One region of the Gottfriedia acidiceleris genome, then DNA from elsewhere that is predicted to be linked to it. Evidence: a T-box and tRNA genes for the amino acid it is inferred to sense, from the RefSeq annotation. Region 1 holds a T-box; the other regions hold tRNA genes.

Region 1 (4,617 bases):
GCTAAAACTAATGAACTAACAATACCAGCCGACATTGTTGGTAAAGTTGAAAAACCTCTAAATGCCATAATAAAAACAATTAAACATGGGATTAATAATAACGGATTCACTTCAAAGCTAGATGAAATTGCTTTTTTCATTTCTATAACTTGCGCCATATTTGTATTTCCATGACCCATACCGATGATTAAAAATAAGATAACTGTAACAATTAATGCTGGAATTGTTGTATATGCCATGTGTCGAATATGTTCATTAACCTTTATTCCTAAAATACTTGGAACGAAATTCGTTGTATCTGAGATCGGTGACATCTTATCACCAAAACACGCTCCACTAATAATTGCACCTGCTGCGATTGCTGGTGGAATCCCCATAATATGAGCGATTCCCATCAACGCTACACCGACTGTAGCAATAGTTGTAAATGTACTACCTGTAAAACTAGCAACAATGATTGTAATAAAAATTGCACTTATAGCAAACCATTTAGCTGAAAGAACAGAAATTCCGTAAAATAATAAAGTTGGTACCGTACCACTTAGCATCCAAGAACCGATTAATAGACCGATCATCATTAAGATTAATGTAGGGGACAACCCATTTTGAATACCCTTTTTCATCCCATTTTCAATCTGTTCCCATTTAAATCCTTTAAATAATCCAAATACTGCTAAACAAACAACACATAAAAGAAGTGGAATTTGTGGATCTGATTTTAATATAACTAGACAACTAGACATAATAACTGCAAACAGTACGATTAACGCACCTAATTCAATATTTTTCATTTTATATACTCTCCCTTATTTATACATCCATATATACGTGTTCACGAAACTTTACGAACCCAAGTTTCTCATAAAAGCTTTTTGCATTTTTATTGTCGATCCAGTAATCTAGCTCAATTCTAGAAAGATTATTCTCACGAGCAAATGAAGCAATTTTATGGATTAAGAATGAACCGTATCCCTTATTTCTTTTTTCCTCATTAATACTTATCTGATGAACATACCCTAATCGAAAAGCCTTTTTTATCGGTCCTTCAGGAATATTTTTTATTTCAATCCAAGCATAGCCGACTAATTCTCCGACATCTTTAACGACGAAAAAATGATGCTCTGGTTTATCAACTACACTCTTGAAAAACTCTGTTATTTCAGCCGGATTATGAACTTTAAAAAACTCTGGAAATAAATCAGCATGTAGGTTTTGAACACCTTCATTAAGTTTTGCCAATATTCGGTAATCTTTCGTTGCAAATATCTCCATAATTTTCACCCTTTCAAAAATAGATAAAGAAAACTCGTTGATTGACGAGCCTTTTGGGCGATGGTAGAGACGAAGTTGCACTTATACTTTATTCCTAAATTTGGCTACTACGTCGAGCAAGGATCATCGCTGCCAATTTATACACTTAAATTGCAATAAAAAATCGAGGCCCCCTATAAAATATAGGGACGACCTCGATCGCGTTACCACCCTAGTTATAAGAAATAAATGCTTATATAAGAAAAATTCCTTATCACTCGAATCTGTAACGTAGATTTACGTTCTTCCCTTCATTAGATCAACTAACTACGAAAAGAAAACTCCCGAAATGTAATTCATTTGATTGTGTAGACGAGTTTTCACCAACCACTCGCTCTCTTTAACTACTACCAATCAAACTACTGCTTTTTCGTTCACTGTTTATTCAATATTATAATGTAATCAAGTGGTATTTCTTCTTACCACGACGGATAATAATAAATTGCTCTTCAATTGCATCTTGTTTAGTTAAGACAGTTGCAACGTCCTGTATACGATCTCCATTTACATAAACTGCACCGTTTTGTACATCTTCACGTGCTTGACGTTTTGATGGAGAAATTTTTGCTTCAACTAGTAAGTCTACTAATCCTTTTTCCGCTTCACTTAAATTAAATGAAGGTACGTCTTTAAAACCTTGTTTGATTTCAGCTGCCGTTAATTCTTTTACAGAGCCACTAAATAATGCTTCTGTAATTTTAATCGCTTGATCAAGAGCTTCTTCACCGTGAACTAGTTTTGTTACTTCAGCAGCTAATGCTTTTTGAGCAACACGTTGTTCAGGTGCTTCATTAAATTGTTTCTCAAGCTCTAAAATTTCTTCTTTCGTTAAGAAAGTAAAGTATTTCAAGTATTTAACTACATCACGGTCATCTGTATTAATCCAGAATTGGTAGAATTCATATGGAGTTGTTTTCTCAGGATCTAACCAAACTGCTCCGCCTTCTGTTTTACCAAATTTAGAACCATCAGCTTTTGTTACTAAAGGTACTGTAAGACCAAAAGCTTTTGAATCTTCTTCTGTCTTACGGATTAATTCCATACCAGCTGTAATATTACCCCATTGGTCACTACCACCAATTTGCAATTTACAGTTATGATCTTGGTATAATTTCAAGAAATCATATGATTGTAAAATCATGTAACTAAATTCAGTAAATGAAATACCTGCTTCTAATCGAGATGCAACTGAATCTTTAGCTAGCATGTAGTTTAATCCGAAGTTTTTACCGATGTCACGTAGGAATGTAATAACATCTAATTCTCCTGTCCAATCGAAGTTATTAACTACTTTAGCAGCATTTTCACCTTCGAAGTTTAAAAATGGTAATAATTGTGTACGAATTCGTTCACTGAACATCTTTACTGTATCAGCAGTATTTAACGTACGTTCTGCCTTCTTACCACTAGGGTCTCCGATCATTCCAGTTGCTCCACCTACTACACCAATCGGTTTATGACCTGCAACTTGGAATCTCTTTAACATTAACACTGGTAATAAGTGACCAATGTGTAAGCTATCACCAGTTGGGTCAAAACCACAATATAATGAAACAGATTCTTCGCTTAATAATTTTTGTAGACCTTCTTCATCTGTCATTTGATTAATTAATCCACGAAATTCTAAATCTTGTAAGATATTTTCCATTTTTAGCCCACCCCTTCTATGATCTATACGTCGTTTGAACAAAATAAAAAGTCCCTACTGATAAACAGTAGGGACGAATAATTATAATCGCGGTACCACCCTAGTTGTAGCTAATAAACTAGCTACCTCTCTTACAATTAACGGCTGTTAACCGTTCTAATCCTAATTTGCACTAAACAAATATCGAAAAAGAATGCTCCAGGGTGTAATTCATGTCAATGTCTGTGCTAATTCTCACCAACCATTAGCTCTCTGATCCAAAACCATTCACACTACTAAGCCTTTCAACGCTCACTATTGAAATGTTATGAAACATTTATATCATAAATAAAACGTTTAAGTCAAATAGATAATTAATTTTTTATTAATTTTATTTAAATTGTCATTCAATATTTGAATAAAAATGCTTTATATCAAATAATATGGTTAAATAATAATACTAACATCTTTAAAAATACATATTTTGGAAATGGAGTGTTTTTTCTTGAAGAATAAAGGAATATGGGTTGCTTTAATTATTGTAGTCGTTCTAATCTTTATGGGTGTCGGAAGCTATAATAGCTTTGTGACTCAAGAAGAAAATGTAACAAATAAAATGTCGCAAGTTGATAACCAACTAAAACGTCGTTCAGATTTAATACCAAACTTAGTAAATACAGTAAAAGGATATGCTAAACAAGAGAAAGATGTGATTGCTTCAGTAACAGATGCACGCGCAAAATTAGCTGGTGCTCAAACGACTGCTGATAAAAGTAAAGCTGATGCAGAATTGTCTGGCGCACTAAGTCGTCTATTAGTAGTCGTAGAAAACTATCCTGATTTAAAATCAAATCAAAACTTCCAAGCATTAATGGATAGCCTAGAAGGAACTGAAAATCGACTAGCTATTGCTCGTAAAGATTATAATGATGCTGTAACTATTTACAACCAAAAAATCAAAAAATTCCCAGGTGTACTAGTAGCTGGACCTTTTGGATTCGAGAAGAAGGATTACTTTGAAGTATCTGAAAAAGATAAAGCTACTCCTGAGGTTGACTTCAGTGGCGATGGTAATAAATGAGAAAATTTCTCTCATCAATATTCCTATTAGGATTGCTTTTTTCATTTGCTACAGGAGCAAATGCTGAAATTAAAGTACCTTCTCAAGTAGGAGACATTTATGTACAAGATTATGCAAATGTTCTTAACAGAGAAGATACACAAACTCTAATTCAATTAGGGAAAAAGTTAGAAGACACTACCTCCGCTCAACTTGCGGTATTAACAATCCCAAGTCTGGAAGGATATGATATTAAAGAATACGCTAATACAGCGTTTCGAAAATATGGTTTAGGTAATAAAGAGAAAAATAATGGAGTTCTTTTGTTATATGCTAAAAAAGACAGACAAATAAGAATCGAAGTTGGATATGGTTTAGAAGGAGTTGTAACAGATATTAGATCCGGTAACATTCTGGACCAGAGCGCTATTCCATATTTGAAAAAAGGTGAAGAATCTCTTGCAATAACAAACACATATAAATCACTTTATAATGTTATTTTAAATGGATCTGAACAAACTGGTCATTCTAAAACAAGCAATTTATGGGACAATTTAAAAGTATTTATCATCATTGCGATTGTAATCGCGATCATCATCATTGATATGATGTTCTTTAA
Region 2 (4,617 bases), 1.6 Mb from region 1:
AGAATTCTTCTTTATAGGTTAAATATAGGAGGAGAGTAACTATGACAGATCCTTTGGTAAATGAAGAAAAAAATCCTTTGGTCGAAAGTTTCGAAGGTGTCTGTAGTTTGATTGAAGAAACAAACGACAGGATTGATTTTACACAAGATACTCTTAAGGAACTTGATCGATACAATAATGAGAAATTAAAAGATGCAAAACAATTTACGATTAAAGTAGCTGCTGCAAGCCTACTAATAGCAACAACAGGCTTAGTAGTTACTTTAGCAAATAAAAGAAAACCAAAACAATTTGATTGGCTTACTGCTAAGCAAAAACGTAAGTATGTAAAGATGTAATGAATAGTATTTCTAAATGTGGAATAACCACATTTAGAAAGGCAGCGAACATTATGATAGTCGAATAGTCGTTGCCTTTCTTTATGATGATCGTTATACATAATGAAGACAATTATTAAATGCTGGTTGAAGATAAAGAATGTAAAAGCCTATTCTATTCTTTTCTTTACCCTTTTCTTTCTAAACAAAAAAAGGATTCTGCATCTCTGCAAAATCCTCTTCTCAGATTTCAATATAGCGGTGACAGGACTTGAACCTGCACATCCGTGAAGATACCTGATTTTGAGTCAGGCGTGTCTGCCATTCCACCACACCGCCAAAAAGTTATAAAATAATTATAATATATGAAAGACAAATTGTCCATTCAAATCTGTAATTAAAAACCTCTTACAAAAGTAAGAGGTTTAATGATACCGAGGGCCGGACTCGAACCGGCACGGGGTCAACCCCCGCAGGATTTTAAGTCCTGTGTGTCTGCCATTCCACCACCCCGGCAGAAGTAAACTAAAAGGCGGTAACCGGATTTGAACCGATGATAAAGGTTTTGCAGACCTCTGCCTTACCACTTGGCTATACCGCCATATTTGGAGCGGAAGACGGGGCTCGAACCCGCGACCCCAACCTTGGCAAGGTTGTATTCTACCACTGAACTACTTCCGCATAAATGGCTGGGCTACCTGGATTCGAACCAGGGCATGACGGAATCAAAATCCGTTGCCTTACCGCTTGGCTATAGCCCATTAATTAAGAACTTTATATACTATATTCTATTTACTATAAATTATATTACACTCTTTAGTAATCGTTACAATAATTAAATGGGGCGACCGATGGGAATCGAACCCACGAGTGTCGGAACCACAATCCGATGCGTTAACCACTTCGCCACGACCGCCATTATTGTATTGTTTGGCAGGGGCAGTAGGAATCGAACCCACACCAAAGGTTTTGGAGACCTCTATTCTACCGTTAAACTATGCCCCTATAAATGGTGGAGGGGGACGGATTCGAACCGCCGAACCCACAGGGAGCGGATTTACAGTCCGCCGCGTTTAGCCACTTCGCTACCCCTCCGGTTAAAGAGTGCCGACTAGAGGACTTGAACCCCCAACCTACTGATTACAAGTCAGTTGCTCTACCAATTGAGCTAAGTCGGCTTAATATTAATTAAATTAGTTTGTTTAGTTAGTTACTTATATAATTCATTTCACTCAAACTTAGGTATTGGTGTAGTAATCTTCATAAAGTCGTCCTTGTCTCATATAGATAATTCAAGGTGTTTTTCGACAAGTACGCTGATGTTTCGCTACGAAGCTTATTCATTCGTGCTCTACCAATTGAGCTAAGTCGGCTTAATATTAATTATATTAGTTTGTTAATTTACTTATAAACTTTTAAGATGGTGGCTCGGGACGGAATCGAACCGCCGACACGAGGATTTTCAGTCCTCTGCTCTACCGACTGAGCTACCGAGCCATCTTAAATGGCGGTCCCGACCGGGATCGAACCGGCGATCTCCTGCGTGACAGGCAGGCATGTTAACCGCTACACCACGGGACCATTTGGTTGCGGGGACAGGATTTGAACCTGCGACCTTCGGGTTATGAGCCCGACGAGCTACCAGACTGCTCCACCCCGCGATAATGTGGATACTATTTTTTATAGATCCATGAACTGTATTTTCGTTAAGACCATCCCAATCTCAGGATGTTATTGCAAGTAGCAGCTCGATTGGTATGCTGAAGTAATTTCTTCGAAGCATATTCGTTCGTGCTCCACCCCTCGATAATAAGAGATATTTATTAAACTTAATTAGATGGTGGAGGATGACGGGCTCGAACCGCCGACCCCCTGCTTGTAAGGCAGGTGCTCTCCCAGCTGAGCTAATCCTCCGTAATAAAATGGTGACCCGTACGGGACTCGAACCCGTGTTACCGCCGTGAAAGGGCGGTGTCTTAACCGCTTGACCAACGGGCCAGTATAATAGTGCTGAAAACATGTGGCGGAGAGCAAGGGATTTGAACCCTTGAGACAGGGTTACCCGCCTACACGATTTCCAATCGTGCTCCTTCGGCCACTCGGACAGCTCTCCAAAATGGCTCCGCAGGTAGGGTTCGAACCTACGACCACTCGGTTAACAGCCGAGTGCTCTACCACTGAGCTACTGCGGAATAATCATAAACCAAGCGACGTTCTACTCTCACAGGGGGAAACCCCCAACTACCATCGACGCTGAAGAGCTTAACTACCGTGTTCGGTATGGGAACGGGTGTGACCTCTTCGCTATCATCACTTGATTCAATTCCTTAAGGACAATAACTATTATATCATATCTTATTTGAAAGTCAATGACTTTTTCAAAGTTTTTATAATAATTTTTGCACCCTCAAAACTAGATAATGTCAATATCAAACTTGTTAGTTAAGTCCTCGACCGATTAGTATCAGTCAGCTCCACGTGTCACCACGCTTCCACCTCTGACCTATCAACCTGATCGTCTCTCAGGGGTCTTACTAGCTTAACGCTATGGGAAATCTCATCTTGAGGGGGGCTTCATGCTTAGATGCTTTCAGCACTTATCCCTTCCACACATAGCTACCCAGCCATGCTCTTGGCAGAACAACTGGTACACCAGCGGTGTGTCCATCCCGGTCCTCTCGTACTAAGGACAGCTCCTCTCAAATTTCCTGCGCCCACGACGGATAGGGACCGAACTGTCTCACGACGTTCTGAACCCAGCTCGCGTACCGCTTTAATGGGCGAACAGCCCAACCCTTGGGACCGACTACAGCCCCAGGATGCGATGAGCCGACATCGAGGTGCCAAACCTCCCCGTCGATGTGGACTCTTGGGGGAGATAAGCCTGTTATCCCCGGGGTAGCTTTTATCCGTTGAGCGATGGCCCTTCCATGCGGAACCACCGGATCACTAAGCCCGACTTTCGTCCCTGCTCGACTTGTAGGTCTCGCAGTCAAGCTCCCTTATGCCTTTACACTCTTCGAATGATTTCCAACCATTCTGAGGGAACCTTTGGGCGCCTCCGTTACTCTTTAGGAGGCGACCGCCCCAGTCAAACTGCCCACCTGACACTGTCTCCGAGCCGGATCACGGCTCTAGGTTAGAATTTCAATACAGCCAGGGTAGTATCCCACCGACGCCTCCACCGAAGCTAGCGCTCCGGCTTCTCAGGCTCCTACCTATCCTGTACAAGCTGTACCAAAATTCAATATCAAGCTGCAGTAAAGCTCCACGGGGTCTTTCCGTCCTGTCGCGGGTAACCTGCATCTTCACAGGTACTATAATTTCACCGAGTCTATGGTTGAGACAGTGCCCAAATCGTTACGCCTTTCGTGCGGGTCGGAACTTACCCGACAAGGAATTTCGCTACCTTAGGACCGTTATAGTTACGGCCGCCGTTTACTGGGGCTTCAATTCAGAGCTTCTCCCGTAAGGGATAACCCCTCCTCTTAACCTTCCAGCACCGGGCAGGCGTCAGCCCCTATACTTCGCCTTGCGGCTTCGCAGAGACCTGTGTTTTTGCTAAACAGTCGCTTGGGCCTTTTCACTGCGGCTCTCCCGGGCATACACCCAAAAGAGCACCCCTTCTCCCGAAGTTACGGGGTCATTTTGCCGAGTTCCTTAACCATAGTTCTCTCGCTCACCTTAGGATTCTCTCCTCGCCTACCTGTGTCGGTTTGCGGTACAGGCACCTATTTCCTCGCTAGAAGCTTTTCTTGGCAGCGTAGAATCAGGAACTTCGGTACTATATTTCCCTCGCCATCACAACTCAGCCTTATGATGTGCGGATTTGCCTACACATCAGCCTAATTGCTTGGACGCGCATATCCAGCAGCGCGCTTACCCTATCTTTCTGCGTCCCTCCATTGCTCAAACGGAAATGAGGTGGTACAGGAATATCAACCTGTTGTCCATCGCCTACGCCTTTCGGCCTCGGCTTAGGTCCTGACTAACCCTGGGAGGACGAGCCTTCCCCAGGAAACCTTAGGCATACGGTGGACGGGATTCTCACCCGTCTTTCGCTACTCATACCGGCATTCTCACTTCTAAGCGCTCCACCAGTCCTTACGATCTAGCTTCAACGCCCTTAGAACGCTCCCCTACCACTGATACCATATGGTATCAATCCGCAGCTTCGGTGATACGTTTAGCCCCGTTACATTTTCGGCGCAGAGTCACTCGACCAGTGAGCTATTACGCACTCTTTAAATGGTGGCTGCTTCTAAGCCAACATCCTGGTTGTCTAAGCAACTCCACATCC
Region 3 (4,617 bases), 740 kb from region 1:
GGACGCAGAAAGATAGGGTAAGCGCGCTGCTGGATATGCGCGTCCAAGCAATTAGGCTGATGTGTAGGCAAATCCGCACATCATAAGGCTGAGTTGTGATGGCGAGGGAAATATAGTACCGAAGTTCCTGATTCTACGCTGCCAAGAAAAGCTTCTAGCGAGGAAATAGGTGCCTGTACCGCAAACCGACACAGGTAGGCGAGGAGAGAATCCTAAGGTGAGCGAGAGAACTATGGTTAAGGAACTCGGCAAAATGACCCCGTAACTTCGGGAGAAGGGGTGCTCTTTTGGGTGTATGCCCGGGAGAGCCGCAGTGAAAAGGCCCAAGCGACTGTTTAGCAAAAACACAGGTCTCTGCGAAGCCGCAAGGCGAAGTATAGGGGCTGACGCCTGCCCGGTGCTGGAAGGTTAAGAGGAGGGGTTATCCCTTACGGGAGAAGCTCTGAATTGAAGCCCCAGTAAACGGCGGCCGTAACTATAACGGTCCTAAGGTAGCGAAATTCCTTGTCGGGTAAGTTCCGACCCGCACGAAAGGCGTAACGATTTGGGCACTGTCTCAACCATAGACTCGGTGAAATTATAGTACCTGTGAAGATGCAGGTTACCCGCGACAGGACGGAAAGACCCCGTGGAGCTTTACTGCAGCTTGATATTGAATTTTGGTACAGCTTGTACAGGATAGGTAGGAGCCTGAGAAGCCGGAGCGCTAGCTTCGGTGGAGGCGTCGGTGGGATACTACCCTGGCTGTATTGAAATTCTAACCTAGAGCCGTGATCCGGCTCGGAGACAGTGTCAGGTGGGCAGTTTGACTGGGGCGGTCGCCTCCTAAAGAGTAACGGAGGCGCCCAAAGGTTCCCTCAGAATGGTTGGAAATCATTCGAAGAGTGTAAAGGCATAAGGGAGCTTGACTGCGAGACCTACAAGTCGAGCAGGGACGAAAGTCGGGCTTAGTGATCCGGTGGTTCCGCATGGAAGGGCCATCGCTCAACGGATAAAAGCTACCCCGGGGATAACAGGCTTATCTCCCCCAAGAGTCCACATCGACGGGGAGGTTTGGCACCTCGATGTCGGCTCATCGCATCCTGGGGCTGTAGTCGGTCCCAAGGGTTGGGCTGTTCGCCCATTAAAGCGGTACGCGAGCTGGGTTCAGAACGTCGTGAGACAGTTCGGTCCCTATCCGTCGTGGGCGCAGGAAATTTGAGAGGAGCTGTCCTTAGTACGAGAGGACCGGGATGGACACACCGCTGGTGTACCAGTTGTTCTGCCAAGAGCATGGCTGGGTAGCTATGTGTGGAAGGGATAAGTGCTGAAAGCATCTAAGCATGAAGCCCCCCTCAAGATGAGATTTCCCATAGCGTTAAGCTAGTAAGACCCCTGAGAGACGATCAGGTTGATAGGTCAGAGGTGGAAGCGTGGTGACACGTGGAGCTGACTGATACTAATCGGTCGAGGACTTAACTAACAAGTTTGATGATGACATTATCTAGTTTTGAAGGTACAAAAATTATTATAAAAAACTTCAAAAAGTTATTGACTTTTTAAAGAAATTTGATATAATAATTAATGTCTTAAAGAAAATGAATCAAGTGATGATAGCGAAGAGGTCACACCCGTTCCCATACCGAACACGGCAGTTAAGCTCTTCAGCGTCGATGGTAGTTGGGGGTTTCCCCCTGTGAGAGTAGAACGTCGCTTGGTTTTAAGATTATTCCGCAGTAGCTCAGTGGTAGAGCACTCGGCTGTTAACCGAGTGGTCGTAGGTTCGAACCCTACCTGCGGAGCCATTTTCAACTTAATGCTTCCATAGCTCAGCAGGCAGAGTACTTCCATGGTAAGGAAGAGGTCACCGGTTCGAGCCCGGTTGGAAGCTTAGGAAAAATTGTACTGGCCCGTTGGTCAAGCGGTTAAGACACCGCCCTTTCACGGCGGTAACACGGGTTCGAGTCCCGTACGGGTCACCATTTATTTTACGGAGGATTAGCTCAGCTGGGAGAGCACCTGCCTTACAAGCAGGGGGTCGGCGGTTCGAGCCCGTCATCCTCCACCATTTAATTTAATAAATACCGGAGGGGTAGCGAAGTGGCTAAACGCGGCGGACTGTAAATCCGCTCCCTGTGGGTTCGGCGGTTCGAATCCGTCCCCCTCCACCATTTATTGTTGGGCTATAGCCAAGCGGTAAGGCAACGGATTTTGATTCCGTCATGCCCTGGTTCGAATCCAGGTAGCCCAGCCATTTTTTTTTATTTTATCGTAATTTTATTGCGAGCCATTAGCTCAGTAGGTAGAGCATCTGACTTTTAATCAGAGGGTCGAAGGTTCGAATCCTTCATGGCTCACTCTTTTTTTTTATGTGCGGAAGTAGTTCAGTGGTAGAATACAACCTTGCCAAGGTTGGGGTCGCGGGTTCGAGCCCCGTCTTCCGCTCCATTCGCATATACATAAATAGTGGGGCCTTAGCTCAGCTGGGAGAGCGCCTGCCTTGCACGCAGGAGGTCAGCGGTTCGATCCCGCTAGGCTCCACCAATATACATAAAGTTAAACCTTAGTCAAATGACTAAGGTTTTTTGTTGTATATAATCATATGATATAGTATCTCAAAAGCCAAAAATGCATATGTATACAAAAAAATGTCGAGTTGACCCATTTGTTTCAAAAGATTTAAACTATTAATATAATTAATAACTTTAACAGTCAAAAAATTATATTTTTTCAAAAACAAGTAAGCGTTTTCTTTTATGAATTTCAATAGATGGGGGAAATAAAAATGTTAAAAGATATTTCAATTATTGGAGTACCACTAGATTTAGGACAAACTAGACGTGGAGTAGATATGGGGCCAAGTGCAATTAGATATGCACAATTACACGAACGTATTGAAAGAATGTCTTATCAAGTAGAAGACTTAGGTGATATTTTAGTAGAACGTACACCAGTTATAGAAGATAATTCAGAACATAATTTAAAGAACTTAAAATCTGTAAAAGAAACATGTGAAAAGCTTGCTGCTGAAGTAGATGAAGTTATTAAAAGAAACAGAATGCCACTAGTACTTGGCGGTGATCATAGTATCGCAATCGGTACATTAGCAGGTGTATCAAAACATTATAATAATCTAGGATTAATTTGGTTTGATGCACATGGAGATTTAAATACTGCTGAAACATCACCTTCTGGTAATATTCATGGTATGTCATTAGCTGTTTCTTTAGGTCATGGTCACGATTTATTAACGAAAATAGGTGGATACTTCCCTAAAGTAAAACCAGAGAACGTGATCATTATTGGCGCACGTGATCTTGATGAAGGCGAAAGAGCAATTATTAAAGAACTAGGAATTAAAGTTTATACAATGCATGAAATTGATAAATTAGGAATGACAAAAGTAATGGAAGAAAGCATTGACCACTTAAAAGGTTGTGATGGTGTACACTTATCTTTAGATCTTGATGGTCTAGATCCAATTCACGTTCCTGGAGTAGGTACACCTGTTCCTGGAGGTATCACTTATAGAGAAGGTCACTTAGCGATGGAAATGTTATCTGATGCTGATATCATTACTTCAATTGAATTCGTAGAAGTTAATCCAATCTTAGACGAAAGAAATAGAACAGCAATCGTAGCCGTTGCATTAATAGGCTCATTATTAGGTGAGAAGTTACTTTAATTATTTCAAAAATAAAAAAGCTAGCATTCGCTAGCTTTTTTGCATGCTGTTGAAAAACTACTTGTCAATTAATTATCAAATTTTCGTAAAAGGAGTAGAGTGATGTTGATTTCCATTACAGGATGCTCGCTTTCCATGGGGCGAGACCTGAGCCTCCTCGGCAAGCCGAGGCCACTGAAAAAGTCCTTGTGATTAAAAAAAGTGAAGGCTTTCTCGATTTCATCGAGGAAGCCTTCACTTTTTTCTTGTATAATTGTTGTATCAAGTAACGGTGGTGTATCGAATGATCTCAAATCAAGAATCTTTTACTCTCAGTCCTTTCATGGCTTTATACGATTTAATTGTTCCGAAAGATAATATACTTCGTCAAATAAATGAATTAGTAGATTTTACGTTTGTTTTAGAAGAATTAAAAAATAAATATTGCCTTGATAACGGCCGGAATGCAGTGCCGCCTATTCGTATGTTCAAATATTTGTTACTAAAATCGATCTTTGATTTATCAGATGTTGATGTTGTTGAACGATCAAAGTATGATATGTCTTTTAAATATTTTCTTGATATGGCTCCGGAAGAATCAGTGATCAATTCAAGTTCTTTAACGAAATTTCGTAAGCTTCGTTTAAAAGATGTTGAATTATTAGACATGTTGATCAATAAAACAGTCGAAATCGCACTTGAAAAAGAACTAATTAAAAGTACTTCCATTATAGTTGATGCAACTCATACAAGATCGCGATATAATCAAAAATCACCAAAAGAATTTTTAATGGAAAAGTCAAAGCTTCTTCGAAAAGCTGTTTATCAAATCAATGAGGGAATGAGAGGAAAATTCCCACAAAAGCCAACAACGAATGATTTAATCGATGAAATTAAATATAGTCAAAAAGTCATCCAATCTGTGGAAAAAGAAGAATCAATCCGTGAATATCCAAAAGTCAAAGAAAAACTAA

The links. The T-box of region 1 lies ahead of tyrS (tyrosine--tRNA ligase). A T-box ahead of a tRNA ligase gene usually reads a tRNA of that ligase, here a tRNA-Tyr.
Region 2: it encodes a tRNA-Tyr, which carries the amino acid that the T-box ahead of tyrS (tyrosine--tRNA ligase) is inferred to sense. The anticodon was not compared.
Region 3: it encodes a tRNA-Tyr, which carries the amino acid that the T-box ahead of tyrS (tyrosine--tRNA ligase) is inferred to sense. The anticodon was not compared.

Annotation. Positions count from the first base shown of each region.
Region 1 is NZ_CP096034.1:913,537-918,153, reverse strand. Features, by position in the region: gene nhaC (Na+/H+ antiporter NhaC) at 1-791, opposite strand, end outside; gene MY490_RS04320 (GNAT family N-acetyltransferase) at 811-1,272, opposite strand; T-box leader at 1,454-1,698, opposite strand; gene tyrS (tyrosine--tRNA ligase) at 1,703-2,959, opposite strand; T-box leader at 3,026-3,256, opposite strand; gene MY490_RS04310 (LemA family protein) at 3,444-4,019, shown strand; gene MY490_RS04305 (TPM domain-containing protein) at 4,016-4,617, shown strand, end outside.
Region 2 is NZ_CP096034.1:4,053,843-4,058,459, forward strand. Features, by position in the region: gene MY490_RS19135 (hypothetical protein) at 42-338, shown strand; tRNA gene MY490_RS19140 (tRNA-Leu) at 574-656, opposite strand; tRNA gene MY490_RS19145 (tRNA-Leu) at 750-833, opposite strand; tRNA gene MY490_RS19150 (tRNA-Cys) at 848-918, opposite strand; tRNA gene MY490_RS19155 (tRNA-Gly) at 924-998, opposite strand; tRNA gene MY490_RS19160 (tRNA-Gln) at 1,004-1,078, opposite strand; tRNA gene MY490_RS19165 (tRNA-His) at 1,158-1,233, opposite strand; tRNA gene MY490_RS19170 (tRNA-Trp) at 1,249-1,322, opposite strand; tRNA gene MY490_RS19175 (tRNA-Tyr) at 1,328-1,412, opposite strand; tRNA gene MY490_RS19180 (tRNA-Thr) at 1,423-1,495, opposite strand; tRNA gene MY490_RS19185 (tRNA-Phe) at 1,739-1,814, opposite strand; tRNA gene MY490_RS19190 (tRNA-Asp) at 1,823-1,898, opposite strand; tRNA gene MY490_RS19195 (tRNA-Met) at 1,902-1,978, opposite strand; tRNA gene MY490_RS19200 (tRNA-Val) at 2,156-2,231, opposite strand; tRNA gene MY490_RS19205 (tRNA-Glu) at 2,241-2,315, opposite strand; tRNA gene MY490_RS19210 (tRNA-Ser) at 2,339-2,430, opposite strand; tRNA gene MY490_RS19215 (tRNA-Asn) at 2,435-2,509, opposite strand; rRNA gene rrf (5S ribosomal RNA) at 2,520-2,635, opposite strand; rRNA gene MY490_RS19225 (23S ribosomal RNA) at 2,756-4,617, opposite strand, start outside.
Region 3 is NZ_CP096034.1:175,999-180,615, forward strand. Features, by position in the region: rRNA gene MY490_RS00950 (23S ribosomal RNA) at 1-1,462, shown strand, start outside; rRNA gene rrf (5S ribosomal RNA) at 1,583-1,698, shown strand; tRNA gene MY490_RS00960 (tRNA-Asn) at 1,710-1,784, shown strand; tRNA gene MY490_RS00965 (tRNA-Thr) at 1,798-1,870, shown strand; tRNA gene MY490_RS00970 (tRNA-Glu) at 1,887-1,961, shown strand; tRNA gene MY490_RS00975 (tRNA-Val) at 1,972-2,047, shown strand; tRNA gene MY490_RS00980 (tRNA-Tyr) at 2,066-2,150, shown strand; tRNA gene MY490_RS00985 (tRNA-Gln) at 2,159-2,233, shown strand; tRNA gene MY490_RS00990 (tRNA-Lys) at 2,264-2,336, shown strand; tRNA gene MY490_RS00995 (tRNA-Gly) at 2,353-2,427, shown strand; tRNA gene MY490_RS01000 (tRNA-Ala) at 2,448-2,523, shown strand; gene rocF (arginase) at 2,765-3,664, shown strand; gene MY490_RS01010 (IS1182 family transposase) at 3,948-4,617, shown strand, end outside.